Regions from separate parts of the Pontibacter sp. CAU 1760 genome, predicted to be linked through region 1. Evidence: riboswitches for the same ligand, from Rfam matches in the RefSeq annotation. Region 1 holds a riboswitch; each other region holds the start of a gene.
What was found. Region 1 has a riboswitch for S-adenosylmethionine ahead of ACXYMU_RS06195 (nitrite reductase). Riboswitches for the same ligand answer to the same signal wherever they lie in the genome.

Region 2: linked by a shared signal. The riboswitch ahead of metH (methionine synthase) and the one ahead of ACXYMU_RS06195 (nitrite reductase) in region 1 are both predicted to bind S-adenosylmethionine.
Region 3: linked by a shared signal. The riboswitch ahead of ACXYMU_RS18190 (O-acetylhomoserine aminocarboxypropyltransferase/cysteine synthase family protein) and the one ahead of ACXYMU_RS06195 (nitrite reductase) in region 1 are both predicted to bind S-adenosylmethionine.

The regions. Positions count from the first base shown of each region.
Region 1 covers NZ_JBTLRL010000003.1:354,456-358,686, forward strand. Annotated here, with positions in the region: gene ACXYMU_RS06190 (SDR family oxidoreductase) at 82-708, shown strand; SAM riboswitch class I at 1,007-1,108, shown strand; gene ACXYMU_RS06195 (nitrite reductase) at 1,588-3,711, shown strand; gene cobA (uroporphyrinogen-III C-methyltransferase) at 3,832-4,231, shown strand, end outside.
Region 2 covers NZ_JBTLRL010000007.1:10,940-15,170, forward strand. Annotated here, with positions in the region: gene metH (methionine synthase) at 1-1,581, opposite strand, end outside; SAM riboswitch class I at 1,633-1,740, opposite strand; gene rpmA (50S ribosomal protein L27) at 2,051-2,320, opposite strand; gene rplU (50S ribosomal protein L21) at 2,390-2,701, opposite strand; gene ACXYMU_RS11205 (ribonucleoside-diphosphate reductase small subunit) at 3,323-4,231, shown strand, end outside.
Region 3 covers NZ_JBTLRL010000016.1:21,249-25,479, reverse strand. Annotated here, with positions in the region: gene ACXYMU_RS18195 (phosphoribosylaminoimidazolesuccinocarboxamide synthase) at 1-778, opposite strand, end outside; SAM riboswitch class I at 1,233-1,340, shown strand; gene ACXYMU_RS18190 (O-acetylhomoserine aminocarboxypropyltransferase/cysteine synthase family protein) at 1,602-2,927, shown strand; gene metX (homoserine O-acetyltransferase MetX) at 2,940-3,992, shown strand.

The DNA of each region.
Region 1 (4,231 bases):
TGAAGTAGAGGCCTGAACATGATTTTTTCAAATCATAAGTGATACGCAGGCTTTTATTAAATACTTAAACGAAAATACGACATGAAAATATTAGTTGCGGGTGCCCATGGCACTACCGGAAAACAAATTATTGAGATCTTAGCCCGATCAGAGGAGCATGAAGCTTATGCAATGGTTCGAGAAGCCGGGCAGGCAGATGAAATGAAGAAGATTGGCGCAGACCAGGTGGTCGTCGCAGATTTAGAGAAAGATGTGTCTGATACCGCTAAAGGAATGGATGCCGTAATATTTGCAGCAGGGTCGAAAGGCAAAAACGTGATAGGAGTTGACCAGAAAGGTGCTGAGAAGATGGTGGATGCCGCCAAGGCCGCAGGTGTTAACCGGTTTGTGATGCTTAGCTCTTACGGCGCGGATAACCCCCAAGGCGAACTGAAAGAATACCTGATCGCGAAGGGCAAAGCCGACGAACACCTTCTGGAAAGTGGCCTTGCCTATACCATTGTGCGCCCAGGACACTTAGGGAATGATGCCCCTACAGGCAAAGTGAAGACCGCCTCGCATTTCGAGAGTTCCGGCAATACTAAAATCCCCAGGGCAGATGTGGCTGAGGTGCTGGTAAAAGTACTGGAGACGGATCGCGCCAAAAATAAAACATTTGAAGTACTGACCGGAGACACGCCTATAGGCGAAGCCATAGAAAAACTGTAAATGACTTCAAACACCCGGCAGCGGAAAATCCGGCCTACGATCTGTAAGCCGGATTTTCCGCTGCCGGGTTATAACCTATTTTGAGCGGCTGCATAGTAAGCGGCATATGCACCTTAATACTTTTCAGACAGAGCAGCATTTTATATCCCTGGTATCACTCTCTTGTATGGTGTTTATTATAAAGTGAAGCGGTTGGATGCTAAAGGGAAGTAATAGAAGTTGAAAATTCCTATTAATTTATTAGAGAATATTGAATCTGTTTGCTACTTTTGCAAAGAATACTATTGCTGCTGCAAGAAATTTATAGACGAAGAGGCGAGAGAACAGGCTCTGTAACCCTCTGGCAACCATCCGAACGGAAAGGTGCCAAATCCTGCCCAACGTTGGGGAAATATAAATTATTAGAACCATGACCAAACCATCAGGCATAGCTAGTTTTACCGGGATTTTACCCCACCACCTCGTTGCCAAGGCACCTTTATTCCGAGGTTGCTGTTGTTGCTGTTAAGTGCACTCATCTGTTTGCCGGTAGCGTTTTAGCGCAAATCCATTAGTTAAGCCACCTCACCGGTTTCCTTTATCCTTATTTTAATTCAGGCAGAAGCAATATGACACAGCGTATGGTGCAATTGCATACTGTAAAGCAATAACTCATGGCTATACTAGCTTACCACCTTCAGCAGCAACATACCCTGGCCTTGGCCGCCTTTTTTTGGCGCGTAGTAGTTAGGTATCGCCTTCAAACGGCACCGACGCTTGTCTGTTGCTAGCGCCCTACTCTATGCCGGAGCAGCCTGCTGCCATACGGTCCGTTACTTGTTCATCCTAGAAAACACACAATACACAGGCTTTAAACAGCTTGCCCATAAACAAAATTGTATGCATAGCTTCAGAACCGAACTTGAGAACCCTATCGTCGAAAGAGATATAATTGAACTGGAAAAGAAAATCCGGCTTTACCGCGAGGGAAAATTACAGGAAGATAAATTTAAGAGCCTGCGCCTGGCCCGTGGCGTATATGGCCAGCGCCAATTAGGCGTGCAGATGGTGCGCATCAAGTTGCCATTTGGCAGATTAACGACACAGCAGTTGCTGCGTATTGCCGCCATCTCGGATGAGTACTCAACCGGAAACCTGCACCTGACCACGCGCCAGGACATACAAATCCATTACGTAAGCCTGGACCGCACCCCGGAGTTGTGGGCAAAATTAGAGCAGGACGATATTACGCTGCGTGAAGCCTGTGGAAATACCGTGCGTAACGTAACGGCATCGCCGGAGGCGGGTATAGACCCGGATGAGCCGTTTGATGTGTCGCCGTACGCCGATGCTACTTTCCGCTACTTCTTGCGCAACCCGATTTGCCAGGACATGGGGCGCAAGTTCAAGATGTCGTTCTCGTCAAGCGAATCCGATACAGCCTTGTCCTACATGCATGACCTAGGATTTATACCTAAGGTAAAGGAAGAGAACGGTGAAACTGTGCGCGGCTTCAAAGTGATGATTGGCGGCGGCTTGGGTGCGCAGCCAGCCCTTGCGCATACTGCCTACGAGTTTTTGCCCGAAAATCAGGTAATCCCTTTCATTGAGGGAGTGCTGCGCATTTTCGACCGCCATGGCGAGCGCAACAACCGTAACAAGGCACGCTTTAAATACCTCATCGCGAAGCTTGGCTTTGAGGAAGTGATGCGCCTGGTAGCCGAGGAGCACACAGCGTTAAAGTCAAAGTCATTTGAGATAGACAAAACAGTGCTGGAAGCGCCTGTTATACCGGCAGCGAAGGAAGTGCCGGATTACGTCATCGAAGACACCGACAAGTACAATACCTGGCTGAAGACCAACGTGTTCCAGCAGAAGCAGCAGGGCTTCTACGGTGTGTACATCAAGGTGCAGATCGGTGACATTAGCTCAGACACAGCCAGAGCGCTGGCACCGCTGGTGCGCGACTTTTCCGCAGACGACCTGCGCGTGACCCAGGGACAAAACCTGTTGATGAAGTACGTGCGCGAAGAGGCATTGCCATACGTGTTCGCAACCCTGGACGAGCTGGGACTGGCAGAGCCGGGCTACAACAGCGTAGCCGATATCACGACTTGCCCTGGCACGGATACTTGTAACCTGGGTATCTCAAACAGCATGACGACTGCCAAGGTATTGGAAAACGTAATCGTTACAGAGTATCCGGAGCTGCTGTTCAACCGAGATATCAAGATTAAGATCAGTGGGTGTATGAACTCTTGCGGACAGCACGGAATGGCCAACCTCGGCTTTCATGGTTCCTCGCTGAAGAGCGGCAAGAGCGTGGTGCCAGCCTTGCAGGTGTTGCTGGGAGGTGGCACGGTGTCGAACGGCGAAGGCCGCATTGCACAGAAAGTACTAAAGGTGCCTAGCAAGCGCGGTCCGGAGGTGGTGCGCTACGTCATCAACGACTTCCAGGCGAACAAGCAGGAGGGAGAGCACTTCAACCAGTACTTCGACAGAAATGGCAAAGACCATTTTTACCAGTTGCTGAAGCCGCTGGCCGACCTGACCAACCTGACGCCTGATGATTATATTGACTGGGGGCACCAGGACCAGTTTGAGACGGCAATTGGTGTAGGGGAGTGTGCCGGTGTGATGATAGACCTGGTCGCCACGCTTTTGTATGAGGCGGACGAGAAGCTGGAGTGGGCCGGAGAGGCACTGGAGGCAAACCGCTATGCCGATGCTGTATACTATGGCTATAGTGCCTATGTAAGCACAGCCAAGGCCCTGTTGCTGGACAAAGATGTGAAATGCAACACGCAGGCCGGCATTATCCAGGACTTTGATACGCATTATGTAGCTACGGGCATCTTTAACTTCGAGCCTGATTTTAAGGCGGAGGTGCTGCAACTGAATGAGCAGGAGCCTACCAAGGAGTTTGCCGAAGCGTACTTGGAAAAGGCGCTGTTGTTCCTGCAACAAGCTACTACCTACCGTCAGCAGCAGCGTGAAAAGCCTTCTGTGGAAGCGATAAAATAATTGTGAAGACCGCAGGGGGTATACACCCAGTCGAAATAAGGACGGGTGCATACTTCCAGGTATACGTCACATATTCTGAATACCGGCTTCCGGTTATTCATACATTAAAAACTGAGAGAGATGGCAGCACGAAACAAAACAACAAAGTCTACTGTGAAGGGAGAGATAGTAGAGAAGCAGCCTCGGTTGACGCTTGTTGGCGCTGGACCGGGGGATGTGGAACTGATCACACTGAAAGCCATTAAGGCCCTGCAGCAGGCTGATGTGATCTTGTACGATGCGCTCGTGAACCCGGAGTTGCTGGAGCATGCCGCTGCGGATACCCCCAAATTATTCGTGGGCAAGCGCAGCGGCGCGCATAGCCTGACGCAGGACGAAATCAACGAGCTGATCGTAACCTCTGCCCAAACCTATGGCCATGTGGTCCGCCTCAAAGGCGGCGACCCTTTTGTGTTCGGGCGTGGGTATGAGGAGCTGGCATACGCCGATAAGTTTGGCATCAGCACACAGGTGGTGCCAG
Region 2 (4,231 bases), on a different contig from region 1:
GAAAATGATGTCCTGTGGCGGGAAGCCTACTTCATCCACCAGAATGCGGTAAGACCGCTCACAGATCTCGATTCTCCGCGCAAAGGTATCTGCCTGCCCCTGCTCATCAAACGCCATCACCACCACCGCTGCGCCATACTGGTGTACCTTGCGCGCCAGGGTTATAAAGCTTTCTTCGCCTTCTTTCAGCGAGATAGAATTAACGATTGACTTGCCCTGCACACATTTCAGCCCCGCCTCGATTACGCTCCACTTCGAGGAGTCGATCATGATGGGCAGTTTGGAGATCTCAGGCTCTGAGGCAATCAGGTTGAGGAAGTTGGTCATGGCCTCCTCAGAGTCCAGCATACCTTCGTCCATATTTACGTCGATGATCTGCGCGCCGCCCTCTACCTGCTGCTGCGCCACCGACAAAGCCTCCTCAAACTTGCCTTCCACAATCAGGCGGGAGAATTTCTTGGAACCGGTTACGTTGGTGCGCTCCCCCACGTTGATGAAAAGTGATTCCGGCGTTACGGTGAGCGGCTCCAGGCCGCTGTAGCGCGGATAAGGGGCCACTTCTGACGGCACATGTGGCTTATACCGCTGCGCCAAGTCTGAGATGACCTTTACGTGCATCGGTGTGGTACCGCAACAACCGCCTAATATATTGACCAGGCCTTCTTTCAGGTATTCTTCCACCACAGCACCCATTTGCTGCGCGGTTTCGTCGTAGCCACCAAAGGCGTTCGGCAGTCCGGCGTTCGGGTAGGCACTGATATAGGAATTAGAGATGCGGGAAAGCTCCTGGATGTGTGTTTTAAGTTGGCGGGCACCCAGCGCACAGTTAAAGCCGATGCTCAGGATAGGCGCATGCGAGATGGAGTTCCAGAAGGCCTCCACCGTTTGGCCAGACAAGGTGCGGCCGCTGGCATCGGTAATGGTACCGGACACCATGATGGGCAGTTCCTTGCCGCCGTCCTGCACAAACTGCTGGATGGCAAAAAGCGCCGCTTTACAGTTCAGCGTGTCGAATACGGTTTCCACCAGCAGCAAATCCGCGCCGCCATCTACCAGACCGCGCACCTGCTCATAATACGCCTCCACCAGTTGGTCGAAAGTAATGGCGCGGTAGCCGGGGTTGTTCACATCTGGCGATAGGGAAGCCGTGCGGTTTGTCGGGCCAATAGCACCGGCTACAAAACGCGGACGGTTCGGTATACGCGCCTCTATCTCGTCTGCTGCCTCGCGTGCTAACCTCGCCGACTCATAGTTCAGCTCATACACCAGTTCCTCCAAATGGTAATCGGCCATAGCGATGCTGGTGCCGCTAAAGGTATTGGTTTCCACGATGTCGGCACCTGCCTCCAGGTACTCGGCATGTATGGCTTTGATGATATCGGGGCGGGTAATAGAGAGCAGGTCGTTGTTGCCTTTCAGGTCGCTGGGGTGGTTGGCAAAGCGCTCACCACGGAAATCAGCTTCTGTCAGTTCGTAACGCTGAATCATGGTGCCCATGGCGCCATCCAGCACGAGCACACGCTCTTTTAATAGTGTATGTATGGGGTGATTTGTCATTGTCGGTGTCGTCTTTCTTCTCATAAGTCTGTCTGCGTTCGGCTTATCAAGAAGGACACCTGCGGGAGGGGTTCAATCTTATCTTCTCCGGCCACATATGCTCCGGAAGGGAATTAGCACCAAGCTGTTACAAGGTTGCTAAGACGTCGTAGGGCCCTATCCCTCGGTCTTTCTTGATAAGAAGCTGCAAATTAACACTATATCCGCACAAAAACGAATTAAGTTGCTATAAAATGTCACGTTGCTTAACAAAATCGAAATGACAGGAGCGTTTTGCTGCCTGGTATTTGACCTCAGACAGGCCTTGGTCTTGTTCTATGACAGTGTGCTTCCCTTTGGTTGTGCAGCTTCTGCAGGATCAGGCAGCAAAAAGCCTGAGAGTACACAAGAAGGCTATTCCGGCTTTTGAAAGTCTTTTGCAGATCAGCATAAACAAGAAAAGGGACGCTTGCGCATCCCTTTCCCTGACTGCCGAGGCAGTGCAATGTTGTTACTAAGCTTCTGCCTCTACCTTAGGAAGTACAGAAACGTAAGAACGGTTCTTCTTTCCTTTTCTGAACTGAACGATACCGTCCGTCAGGGCGAAAAGCGTGTGGTCTTTACCCATACCCACGTTTGTGCTTGGGTGGTGGGCAGTGCCTCTTTGTCTTACAATGATGTTACCAGCGATGATATCCTGGCCACCGTAAATTTTAACACCAAGTCGTTTAGAATGCGACTCGCGGCCGTTATTAGAACTACCTGCTCCTTTTTTGTGTGCCATTTTCTTAAAATTTAATCCGGGTCAGAGGACTGATCCCGAAGAGTTTTCACGTTAATTTCTTCTTACTGCTTATCCAATGCTCTCGATCAGGACCTTGGTGAAGTGCTGGCGGTGGCCATTCTTCTTCTTGTATCCTTTTCTTCTCTTCTTTTTGAAAACGATCACTTTGTCGCCTTTCACAGTGCTGGTAAGGATTTTACCTACCACCTTCACACCTTCTACGAAAGGAGCACCCAAAGTAACAGTGCCGTTATCATCAGTAAGAAGAACATTGGCGAACTCAACGGCGTCACCCTCATTGCCGGAAAGCTTGTTAGCGTAGATGAACTTGCCGCTCTCTACTTTGGTCTGTTGACCTGCGATTTCTACAATTGCGTACATCAGCTTCAATGTATATTTAAAAGTTTAGTGCGCAAAGGTACGGCACTTATTCAATAAATGCAACGGCTTGTGCCACAAATTGTTCGTGCATTGCACCCAAACATTACCCACATCCGTGGATAACTTTGTTGATATCTCCGACACAAATCTACATGCTTGTGAATAACGCTCGCAACCAGTTACACACCAATGATTTACACTCAAACAGGATTCTTATGATTTTCCACAAATTGCACCAAAATTTGTATCTCAAGGGGTCGGCGCTGCGCAGATATGTGCGCTTTTAGCTTTCCTTTACTCTTGTGTTGCTATCCACAGAGTTACACACATTTACAACTGCCAAAACCCCTCCCAGGCAGGCTATATACATACATTTCAATATTTTAGGTTGATTATATAGACGGCTGGCAGTGTGGATAACTATGTGAATTTAGGCTAAAAACGGCCCAGGCTTTCAACTGAGAGGATGTGCATAAATTGAACAACTTTAACCCCGCATTTCAAGTTCAATTCTCTATATTTGAAGTCTAGATAATCGCCGGTAAAGCTTTCGCTAAACATATTCATCCGGTCATATGTTCTGAGGGCAAATGCTCTTCAACAAACTTAACACAATATATTATGAATGATATGGAGCCAATACTGAAAGAGAATCCCAACCGCTTCGTTTTGTTTCCGATTCAGAATGATGAGGTTTGGCAAATGTATAAGAAGGCAGAAGCCAGCTTCTGGACCGCCGAAGAGATAGACCTGGGTCAGGACCTGAAAGACTGGGAGAACCTGAACGACGGCGAGCGCCACTTCATTAGCCACGTGCTGGCTTTCTTTGCGGCCTCTGACGGCATCGTGAACGAGAACCTGGCCGTGAACTTCATGAACGAGGTGCAGATTCCGGAGGCGCGTTGCTTCTATGGCTTCCAAATCATGATGGAGAACATTCACTCAGAAACCTACTCGTTGCTGATTGATACCTACGTAAAAAAGCAAAGCGAGAAAGACCACCTGTTCAATGCACTCGAGACCGTTCCGGCGGTAGGCAGAAAAGGCGAGTGGGCCTTGAAGTGGATCGAGAGCGAGAACTTTGCAGAGCGCCTGATCGCTTTTGCAGCGGTGGAAGGCATTTTCTTCTCTGGTTCTTTCTGCTCTATCTTCTGGATGAAAAAGCGTGGCCTGATGCCGGGCTTAACCTTCTCGAACGAGCTCATCAGCCGCGATGAAGGATTGCATTGCGACTTTGCCTGCCTGCTTTATAAGATGCTGGTGAACAAACTGCCTGAGGCACGCGTGCAGGAAATCATCCGCGACGCAGTTAGCATCGAGCAGGAGTTTGTAACAGACGCTTTGCCGGTAGACCTGATCGGGATGAACTCAAAGCTGATGAACCAATACATCGAGTTTGTGGCTGACCGCCTGTTGCTGGAGTTAGGCTGCGGCAAGATCTACAACTCCACCAACCCATTCGACTTCATGGAAATGATATCGCTGCAGGGCAAGACCAACTTCTTTGAGAAGCGCGTAGGGGAGTACCAG
Region 3 (4,231 bases), on a different contig from region 1:
CCTCCTTCCCCTGAAAACCGTTTTCAATCAGCCACTGCCGCACAAATTCCTTTGACAACTGGCGCTGCGACTCCCCTTTGTCCTGCCGCTCCTGGTAGCCTTCGCTGTAAAAGTAGCGGGACGAGTCGGGGGTATGAATTTCGTCGATCAGGTATATCTTGTCATGGTGCTTGCCAAACTCATATTTGGTATCAACCAATATCAGTCCGCGTTGTTTTGCAAGTTCTGTGCCGCGGGCAAAAAGCGCCCGCGTATACTGCTCTAATATAATATAATCCTGCTCTGAAACAAGGCCTTTCGCCAAAATTTCTTCTCTGGAAATATCCTCGTCGTGGCCTTCATCTGCTTTTGTGGTCGGCGTGATGATAGGCTCCGGAAGTTTGTCGTTCTCGCGCAGCCTGTCTGGCAAGCTGACGCCGCACACGCTGCGCTTGCCGGCCTTGTATTCGCGCCAGGCGTGGCCAGCCAGGTAGCCCCTGATCACCATCTCCACTTTATAAGGCTCGCAACGGTAGCCAATGGTCACGTTAGGGTCCGGCGTAGAGAGTACCCAGTTAGGCACAATGTCTGCCGTGGCCGCCAGGTTGAGGCTGGCAATCTGGTTCAGCACCTGCCCTTTGTAAGGTATGGCGCGTGGCAGTACCACATCGAATGCTGAAATACGGTCGGTGGCAACAATGGCCAGTTGTTCGTCGAAATAGTATACGTCGCGCACCTTGCCTTTGTAAAATCCGGTCTGTCCGGGAAAAGAGAAGTTGGTTTCTTTGATTGCCTCCATCGAGTGAGTGTTTTTGATAGACGGGTAAAGGTAATTATATTTTATGGGCAAGGAAACAAATATGTCTTCACATTCCACAAGCTATACTGCAGGCTTTTGTAACGTCATCAAGCATAGGTTAAGATACTACCTAAATATATACAAAGTTTTATATTTATACACCTATAAATTGTACTTTATATTGAATATGTGTTTGTACATATAAATGATGTGCTTTTGATTATGCGTGTACAGGAGGAGTACCGGGCATAATTATCAGCTCGGCTTTTTTGATTTACTAATGCCTCGAAATTGAAATTTTGCAGACAGTGCTATGCCCATGATCCGATGAACTTGGTAACGTAAGAGAGGTAGGGTGTATTATGAAATTCATTATAAAAAGGCTGATTAATTTGGAATTGTTTATTCAGCGCCTTATAATTGCAACATCAAGTCAAATATCCCTTCGGATTTTGATTTATAAAGAAGAGTGGAGAGACAGGCTCTGTGAAACTCTAGCAACCTAACTACCGCGGTTAAGGTGCTAATTCCTGATTCCGGAACATCCGGATGAATATAAATTGATACGAATATGAAAAGGGAAATCCATTCTTCGCATTACTTATTCTCGTCTATACCCGCAGCCAGGCCAGGGCTTGCCTGTTTTGCTGCCCCTGTTTGGTACGCTGCCATGCCCATGCGCAACTTGCCGGGCTGTTGTTGCTAATTCAGGCAAGACCTCCATCATTTACCGCGGCAACAAAACGATTGCCGTCACTACGTACCCACGCACATCGCGTTTACCGAATCTAAATTGTAATCCACAACCCAAAACTGAACAACCATGTCACAGCCATTACACTTCGAAACACTGCAGTTGCACGCCGGCCAGGAAGTTGATCCTACCACACAGTCGCGCGCCGTACCGATTTACCAGACCACCTCTTTCACCTTTAAGGACGCGGAGCATGGGGCTAACCTGTTTGCCCTGAAAGAGTTCGGAAACATTTATACCCGGATCATGAACCCGACCACGGATGTGTTTGAGAAGCGCGTGGCGGCACTGGAAGGAGGCGTAGCGGCAGTGGCAGTGGCATCGGGGCAGGCAGCGCAGTTTATTGCGCTCAACAACATTGTAGCTGCCGGAGACAACTTTTTGAGCACCAGGTTTTTGTATGGCGGCACTTATAACCAGTTTAAGGTGTCGTTTAAGCGCTTGGGTGTGGAAGTGCGGTTTGCGGAGAACGACGAGGTAGCAAGCTACGAGCAGTTGATTGACGAAAAGACCAAAGCCATCTATGTCGAGACAATTGGCAACCCGCGTTTTAATATTCCGGATTTTGAGGCGATAGCCGCTTTGGCGCGCAAGCACGACCTGCCACTGGTAGTTGACAATACCTTCGGTGCGGGCGGTTACCTTTTCCGCCCGCTGGAGCACGGCGCGAATGTGGTGGTAGAATCCGCTACCAAGTGGATTGGCGGCCACGGTACCAGCATCGGTGGTGTGATCGTGGACGGTGGTAACTTTAACTGGGGCAACGGAAAGTTTCCGCAGTTCTCTGAGCCATCGGAAGGATACCACGGCATGAAATTCTGGGAAGTATTCGGATCAGACGGCCCATTCGGTAACATCGCCTTTGCCATACGTGCCCGCGTAGAGGGTTTGCGCGACTTCGGTCCGGCCTTAAGCCCCTTCAACTCCTTCCTGTTATTGCAGGGCCTCGAAACGCTATCCCTGCGCGTGGACAGAACAGTAGAGAACGCGCTGGCTTTAGCTCAGTGGCTGGAGCAGCATGAGTTGGTGGAGTCGGTGAACTATCCTGGCCTGGAGAGCAGCAAGTACCACACGCTCGCCAAAAAATACCTGAAGCGGGGTTTCGGCGGCGTACTTTCCTTTAAACTGAAAGGTGAGCAGCACCAGGCAGAAACGTTTGTGAATAGCCTTCAACTGGTTAGCCACCTGGCCAACGTAGGCGACGCCAAGACACTGATCATCCATCCGGCCTCCACCACCCATCAGCAGCTTTCCGGTGAGGAGCAGTTAAGCGCAGGAGTAGAGCCAACATTGCTGCGCGTATCTGCAGGCATCGAGCACCTCGACGATATCAAAGCGGATTTTGAACAAGCTTTTGCCAAGGTAAAAGAGAAGCAGCCCGAGCCAGCTGCCTAATTATTATAGACTATGCCAACACAGCACATATTTGAGTACGATCATACATTTGAGCTAGAGTCGGGGAGGAAACTTCCCGGCTTTCAGCTTGCCTATAGCACATACGGCCAACTAAACCCGCAGCGTGATAACATTGTGTGGGTATGCCATGCCTTAACGGGGAATTCGGATTTTACCGACTGGTGGTGCGACCTGTTTGGCGAGGGAAAGCTTTATGATCCGCAGGACTGGTTTGTGATCTGTGCCAACACTTTAGGCGGGTGCTACGGCTCTACAGGCCCGTTGAGCATTAACCCGGAAACAGGAACACCTTATTACCATACCTTCCCACAGCTGACGAACCGCGACGTGGTGGCTGCTTTTGAGCTGCTACGGCAGGAACTCGGGTTTGAGCAGGTCCATACCCTCATTGGCGGCTCTTTGGGCGGACAGCAGGCGCTGGAGTGGGCCTTGCAGAGTCCGGAAGTGTTCGAGCGGCTGGTGCACGTAGCTTCTAACGCGAGGCATTCACCGTGGGGCATCGCCTTCAACGAAACCCAGCGGATGGCTATCCGGCAAGACCCGAGCTGGGAGACCGATACGGACACAGCTGGCTTGGAAGGATTAAAGACGGCCCGCGCCATTGCCATGCTTTCTTACAGGCATTACGATACCTACCTGGCCACCCAGCAGGAGCCCGGCAACAGCATCACTGATAATTTCAGGGCATCGAGCTACCAGGTACATCAAGGCGAAAAGCTCTCGAAGCGCTTTAACGCTTATACATACTGGCTGTTGTCCAAAGCCATGGACTCGCATCATGTCGGTCGTGACCGCGGAGGGTTGGAAAAAGCCTTAAGCCAGCTCAAAGCACGCAGCCTTTTTGTTGGGGTTGAATCGGATTTGTTGTTCCCGGTAGAAGAGCAGCGTTTCCTGCATGAGCACGTGCGTGGCTCCACTTTTCACTTGATTCGGTCGAACTACGGCCACGATGGATTTCTGGTAGAGTTCGAGCAGTTGAAAGACGCTATTGCCCAGTTCTACCAGGACGCGGAGCAAATTGAAGCGGTAAGGTATGAGCACTAGTAAGTAATAGCGTTGAACCTGGAATGATAGCTAAGTAGGAAGGCTGCGAATTGGAGGTATCAAAGACTGGGTGGGTCGGTAAAATGATCTAAGCACAGAACCACATTAAATTTAAGTACAGAATACTTAGTTTTAGGGTCAACCAGCTGAGCTTTAATTGTTTATGTTTGAGGGGTAAGCTCTGTGTCTTGACTCAGAACATTTCATTAGAAATGGAACTTTTAATTAACAAAATGTTA